2 regions of the Janthinobacterium sp. Ant5-2-1 genome follow, and region 2 is predicted to be linked to the other one. Evidence: predicted binding sites of a transcription regulator. Region 2 holds the regulator's gene; the other holds the start of a gene.
The links. Region 2 encodes FliA, which starts transcription of late flagellar genes. Its sites were predicted from a motif close to CTAAAGTTTNNNNNNNNNNNGCCGNTA; they were not measured.

Region 1: ASN89_RS21000 (DUF5610 domain-containing protein) is a predicted target of FliA. The motif match lies at 1,893-1,919, and genes of this name have one in related genera.

Annotation. Positions count from the first base shown of each region.
Region 1 is NZ_LNCE01000068.1:4,816-8,226, reverse strand. Features, by position in the region: gene pyrF (orotidine-5'-phosphate decarboxylase) at 1-318, shown strand, start outside; gene sbcB (exodeoxyribonuclease I) at 386-1,834, opposite strand; gene ASN89_RS21000 (DUF5610 domain-containing protein) at 1,991-2,605, shown strand; gene ASN89_RS20995 (GGDEF domain-containing protein) at 2,712-3,411, opposite strand, start outside.
Region 2 is NZ_LNCE01000024.1:38,132-41,542, forward strand. Features, by position in the region: gene flhF (flagellar biosynthesis protein FlhF) at 1-205, shown strand, start outside; gene ASN89_RS08720 (MinD/ParA family protein) at 198-1,061, shown strand; gene ASN89_RS08725 (RNA polymerase sigma factor FliA) at 1,107-1,838, shown strand; gene ASN89_RS08730 (flagellar motor protein) at 1,820-2,566, shown strand; gene motD (flagellar motor protein MotD) at 2,572-3,354, shown strand; gene ASN89_RS08740 (translation initiation factor Sui1) at 3,405-3,411, shown strand, end outside.

The sequences.
Region 1 (3,411 bases), on a different contig from region 2:
GCGCGCCTGGTGGCCGACAAATGGAACAAGAATGGCCAGTGCGCGCTCGTCGTCGGCGCCACCTTTCCTGAAGAACTGGCGCAAGTGCGCGCCATCGTCGGCGACATGCCGCTGCTGGTACCCGGCATCGGCGCCCAGGGCGGCGACATCGCCGCGACAGTTGGCGCGGGCCAGACGGCGAACGGCATGGGCATGATGATCAGCTCGTCGCGCGCCATCATCTACGCCAAGCCGCAGGACGGCGAAGACTGGGCCGACGCAGCGCGCCGCGTGGCCATTGAAACGCGCGATGCGATCAATGCGCACCGTTCTGCATAAAACCCCAACACCTTAAGTGCTGGGGTCAGACGGGGACGCCGAGTCCCGTCGGGTCTGACCCCGGATTTTAATCGCGTTGCGGGGCGACGATCTCCGCGTAATCGTAGAGTTCTCCCAGAATTTCCTCTCCCCGCTCATCCACGGATTCCGACAGCACGTCGATTTCCGTAAACAGCATCTCGATGGTGCGGGCGCCGCCGTCGCCGTCGAACAGGCGGGCGGCGCGGTGCTGTTCCCAGCGCAGGCTTTCCGCTTCGCTCAGCGTTTGCGGGAAATTGCGGGCGCGGTAGCGGAACAGCAGTTCCTGCAGGCGTTCGTCGGCAAACGAGGGGCGGGCCGTGGCCAGCTTGGCCGGCGTTTCGCGGCGCAAGGATTCGAGCAGGCGGCGGTCATCGTTGCTGACGAAACCGTTGTACAAATCCTCATCCACGTCCAGCGCGGCATTCGCGCCCGGGCGCTGGAACACTTCGGCCCAGATCGCATCCATGTTTGGTGCCGTGGCGGCGAATTGCGCGTTGACCTTCGCCGCGTCCACGTCGATGCCCCATTGCGCGGCCATGGCCGGCGACAGGGTTTTCAGGTTGCCGACGAGCATGGGCGACTTGTTCAGGTGCACGCTCTTCACGGGCAGGCGCGTCATGCCTTCGGGCATGGCGTCCTTGCGCGTGAACAGCCGCGTGCGGATGGTGTCGGCGTCCAGCTCGAACAGTTCACGCGGGTCGTAGGCGCAATCCCAGACGAGGATCTCGTTCTTGTTGCTCGGGTGCGTGGCCAGCGGCCAGACGACGCCCACGCAGCCCCGTTCGGCGGGGAACATGCCGGACACGTGCAGGAAAGGCTGGCGCTCGCCGGCGGTCAGGTGCATGCCCATTTCGCTGGCGACCCGGTCCTTTTTGTGCAGGGCCAGGCAGAATTCGAACAGTTTCGGCTGTTTCTGCTTGATCAGGCGGGCCAGGGCGATGGTGGCGCGCACGTCGGACAGCGCATCGTGCGCCGCTTCGTGGGCCAGGCCATTGGCCTTGCTCAAGTGTTCCAGCTTGAAACTGGTCTGGCCATCGTCGCGCTTCGGCCATTGAATGCCTTCCGGGCGCAGCGCGTGCGTCATGCGCACCACGTCGAGGATATCCCAGCGACCGCAATGGTTTTTCCATTCGCGCGCATACGGGTCGATCAGGTTGCGCCAGAACAGGAAGCGCGTGACTTCATCGTCGAAACGGATGGTGTTGTAGCCCACGCCGATGGTGCCCGGTTCCGAAAAGGCCGCTTCGATGGTGGCGGCGAACTGGTGCTCGGGCACGCCCAGTTGCAGACACTGCTGCGGCGTGATGCCCGTGATCAGGCACGATTGCGGGTCGGGCAGGAAATCATTAGCAGGCTGGCAATACAGCATGATCGGCTCGCCGATCTCGTTGAGTTCGGCATCCGTGCGGATGGCGGCGAACTGGGCCGGGCGGTCGCGGCGCGGCTGGGCGCCAAAGGTTTCGTAATCGTGCCAAAGAAAGGTCTGGTTAGTCATTGATGGTCATTACTTGGTTACTTGATTGGTTATCCGGGCCGGTAAAAGAGCGCCGCTGCTACAGTTTTCTGAAAACCTGCCGATACTACACGAGAGGATGGTCATCATCGCGTTTCCCGCATGGTGGCATACATTGCCCGTTCAAGGAGGTCTATCGTGTCAATTCCCATCGCCGCAAGCGGCAATTCCAACCCTTCCGTGACTTCCGTCAGTACGGGCGTTGCCGGCAAGGACGATAAAGTCCAGCAAAAGGACGGCGTCAACGCTGAAATGAGCGTCAACGACCGTACCAAGCTGCAATTGAACGCGTCCATCATGCAGGCCTCGCTGAACGTGTCGATCGGTTCCGAGAACGAGCCGCTGGCGCTGCTGTACAAGACGGCCATCACCAACATCAATGAAGCGCTGAAGGGCCAGTACGGCGAAGATGCGATCCAGAACGCCGCTTCGCAGGACAATAGCGCCGAAGCGACGGCGAGCCGCATTGTATCGCTGTCGACGGGGTTTTTTGACGCCTTCAAGAAACAGAATCCCGACCTGGATGACGATACGGCCCTGACCAAGTTCATGGACACCATCAGCGGCGGCATGGAAAAAGGCTTCAAGGAAGCGCGCGACATTCTGGGCGGCTTGAAAGTGTTGAAAGGCGATATCGCCGGCAATATCGACAAGACGTACGAGCTGGTGCAGAAAGGCTATGCGGATTTCATCGCCGCGCACAGCAGCAAGAAGGATGACGCCGCCAAGCCGGCCGACAGCAAGGCTGCCTGATCAATATTACGCCGGAAGCGCCTGAGAAAATGTCCAGGGCCAGGCGCATTGCCGAAGGCAGTACGAATGTACGACGAGGCAATGCAACGACGCCATGGGCTTTTTATCAGGTGCTTACGCGGTTGCGTCCGCTTGCCTTGGCGCGATAGAGCGCCGCGTCGGCGGCCGCGATCAGCGCATGGTCGTCCTGTTCGGCCGCCAGGCTGGCCACGCCGAAGGAACCCGTGATGTGCGGCAGCGCGCTGCGCATGTCGACGAAGATGACGGCTTGCTGCATGCGTTCGCACAAGCGTTCGGCCACCCGCAGGGCCACATGTTCGCTCGTATCGGGCAAGATCACCATCATTTCCTCGCCACCATAACGCACGGCAAAATCCGTCGGCCGCAGGGCCGCGCCCAGTACTTGCGCGGCGATGCGCAGCGCCTGGTCGCCCGCCTGGTGGCCGTGCGTGTCGTTGAAACGCTTGAAATGGTCGAGGTCGATCATCACCAGCGACAGCGGCGAGGCGCTGGCGTGGGCCGTGACGATCATGTTCGGCAGCAAGTCGGTGAGCCAGGCCCGGTTGTACAAACCCGTCAGGCTGTCGACCATCGACAGCTGCCGGTAGAACTCGCCCAGTTTCTGGCGCCGGCGCAGCAGGGCATTGGCTGCGCGGATGCGGAAGGACAGCAGCCGCAGCAGGTTGCGCGCGAGGCCGTTCGATTGCTCGATCAATTCCCAGACGACGGCCGCGTCGATCACCAGCAAGTCGGTTTCTTCCAGGGCGGAAATGGCAGCCAGGTTGCTCGCTTCATCGAGCACCGAT
Region 2 (3,411 bases):
CCAGAAACTGAACCTGTTCTACGTGTCGAACGGCCAGCGCGTGCCGGAAGACCTGTACCTGGCCGACCGCGGCTACCTGATCGACCGCGCCTTCAAGCTCAAGCGCGACTCGGCGGCCACGCAGTTTTCCGATGCCGAACTGCCGTTGCTGATGGCGCAGGCAGCCGCCCGCAACAATGAAGCGCGCGGGGTGCATCTTGGCTAATTTCGATTTCGACCAGGCCGAAGGCTTGCGCCGCATGCTGGCCGGCCCGCAGCCGCGCGTCATGACGTTCCTCTCGGCCACGCCGCAGGACGACAAGGGCGCCATGCTGGTCAACCTGGGCGCCTCGCTCGTCTACGGCGGCAATGACGTGCTGCTGCTCGACGCCAGCGGCGGCAGCGATGGCGTGGCTGCGCGACTGGGACTGGCGCACGGCGCCAGCCTGCGCGACGTGGCGCGCCAGCAGTGCGGCTTGAACCAGGTCATCCACCAAGTGCCGCAAGGCTTCGGCGTGGCCAGCCTGGGCGCGCGCAACCATTTGATGGACAGCATGGACTATGCGGGCGAGGACGAACTGCGCCGCCTGGGCAAGACCTTTGACGTGCTGGCGCGCCAGAGCGGCATCGTGCTGGTCGACGGCGTCGTGGCAGAAGAGGGCGCCTGCTTCCCCGTGCCCTTGATGGCCTCGTCCGATATCGTCGTGCAAGTGTCGACCAGCGCCACTTCGATCAAGGCGGCGTACTGCCTGATCAAGCGCCTGAGCCAGGAACTGGGACGCCGTCCGTTCGGCATTCTCGTCACCGGCGCTTCCGAATCCGAAGCAAAAGTGGTATACGATAATATGGCACAGGCGGCGAGCCGCTACCTGGCCGTGAAGCTGACGTCGATGGGGTCGGTGCCTGCCGATGAGTATCTGCACCGCGCGGCGCGGCTGGGCCGCAGCGTGGTCGATGCGTTTCCGCTGGCCGGCGCCTCGGTGGCGTTTCGCGGACTGGCCGAGCGGCTGGCCCGTTCGGCGGCGCCGGTGCTTGGCGGCACCTTGTACCAGACGGGGAGCGCCCACCAGTTCAGCGCCTGAAGCCAACCGTAGCACCAGATAAGATGAGAAAACAATAAGCAGCCTATGTACACGGTCAAAGGGAAATCGAACAAGGACTATTTGCTGACGGAGCACATTCCGCTGGTAAAGCGTCTGGCGCACCATATGAAGGCGAAATTGCCGCCTTCGGTCGAGGTCGATGACCTGATCCAGGCCGGCATGATCGGCCTGCTCGATGCCATCAGCCGCTATGAAGAGACGCATGGCGCGCAGTTCGAGACGTATGCCGTGCTGCGCATCCGCGGCGCCATGCTCGACGAATTGCGCACCAGCGACTGGCTGCCGCGCAGCATGCGCCAGAACATGCGCAAGATCGAAGAGGCGATGAGCACCTTGCAGCAGCGCCTCGGCCATCCGCCGACGGAGTCGGAAGTGGCGAAGCTGCTCAAGATGTCGCTGGCCGACTACCAGGAAATGCTGGGCGACGGCGGCGGCCACCAGCTCGTGTACTACGAAGACTTTCATGACCCGGACGGCAATGACAGCTTCCTCGACCGCCACTGCGTGGACGAGGACAGCGACCCCTTGCGTTCCCTGCTCGATACCGATTTCCGGCAATCCGTGATCGATGCCATCGACGCGCTGCCACCACGCGAGAAAATACTCATGGGCCTGTATTACGAAGAAGAGCTGAACCTGAAGGAGATCGGCGCGGTGATGGGCGTATCCGAATCGCGCGTCTCGCAGCTGCATACCCAGGCCGTCGCGCGCCTGCGCGCAACTTTGAGGGAGCAGGCGTGGACTGGTCCAGCGTAATCGGGCTGGCGCTGGCGCTGGCAGGCCTCTTGGTCGGCCAGGCACTGGAAGGCGGCAAGATGGCCTCCCTGCTGCAGCCGGCCGCCTTTGCCATCGTCATCATCGGCACTTTCGGCGCCGTGCTGCTGCAAACGCGGCTGCGCACTTTCGTGCGCGGCCTGGAAATGCTGCGCTGGGTCTTCCTGCCGCCAGCCGATACGCGCGCCGCGCTGGCGCGCGACATTGGCCAGTGGAGCCTGACGGCACGCCGCGACGGCCCGCTGGCGCTCGAGCGCCTGATGGAAAACACGGCCGACCGCTTCAATGCCAAGGGCTTGCGCATGATCGTCGACGGCATCGCGCCGGACAAGCTGCGCCAGCTGCTCGACGTGGAAATCTCCGCCTACGAAATGGCCGAGCGCCAGGCCGTCAAGGTATGGGAGTCGGCGGCCGGCTATTCGCCCACCATCGGCATCCTGGGCGCCGTGCTGGGCCTGATCCACGTGATGGAAAACCTCACCGACCCAAGTAAATTAGGCAGCGGCATCGCCGTGGCGTTTGTCTCGACCATCTACGGCGTGGGCCTGGCCAACTTGCTGTTCCTGCCGGTGGCGAATAAACTCAAGGCCATCGTCTCGCGCCGCGTGCTGCAGTACGAAATCACGGCCGCCGTGCTGTACGACATCGCCACGGGCGACCATACGCGCATCATCGAAGAGCGCGTGTCGAGCCTGCTGCACGAGCACTGACCATGATGCGGCGCGCGCGCAGGAAGTATGACGAGGAACCGGACAACCAGGACCGCTGGCTGATCTCGTACGCCGACTTCATCACCCTGCTGTTCGCCTTCTTTGTTGTGATGTACGCGATTTCGCAAGTCAACGAAGGCAAGTACCGCGTCTTCCAGAACGCCATCGGCCAGGCCTTCAGCCTGGAAAAGGGCGCGCCGCCCATCATCATGGAAGCGCCGCAAGCGATCCCGCTGCCGAATCCCGCCCTGAAACGCCGCACGGAAGCAATCCGCCGCGAGCGTGAACACATGACGCGCCTGGCGCAGGACCTCACCTCCACCCTGGCGCCGTTGGTCAAGGAAGGCAAGGTGCGGGTCACGCAGACGAGCCGCGGCGTGAGCGTGGAAATCAATGCCAGCGTGCTGTTCGACCCCGGCGCGGCGCGCCTGACGGCGGAGTCGGACCAGGCCCTGCGCGCCGTCGCCGTGCTGCTCAAGGACGATACGCACGACGTGCAGGTGGAAGGGCATACGGACGTGCAGCCGATCAGCAATTCGAACTTTGCCTCGAACTGGGAATTGTCGGCCGCGCGCGCCAGCGCCGTGGTGCGCCTGTTCATCGCCAGCGGCGTCAAGGCGTCGCGCCTGACGGCCGTCGGCCACGCTGACAACATCCCCGTGGCGCCCAATGAAACGGCGGAAGGGCGCGCGCGCAACCGCCGGGTCGCCGTGACGATTCTCTCTGGCATCCCGGAAACGGTGACGGAAGTGCCGACGGCGCCCGTGGCGCCGACACCGGCCAACTGAACGCCGCCGCTTGGTACAATCGCGGCCTTCTCTCTTATTATCTCTTCCTCATGAAAA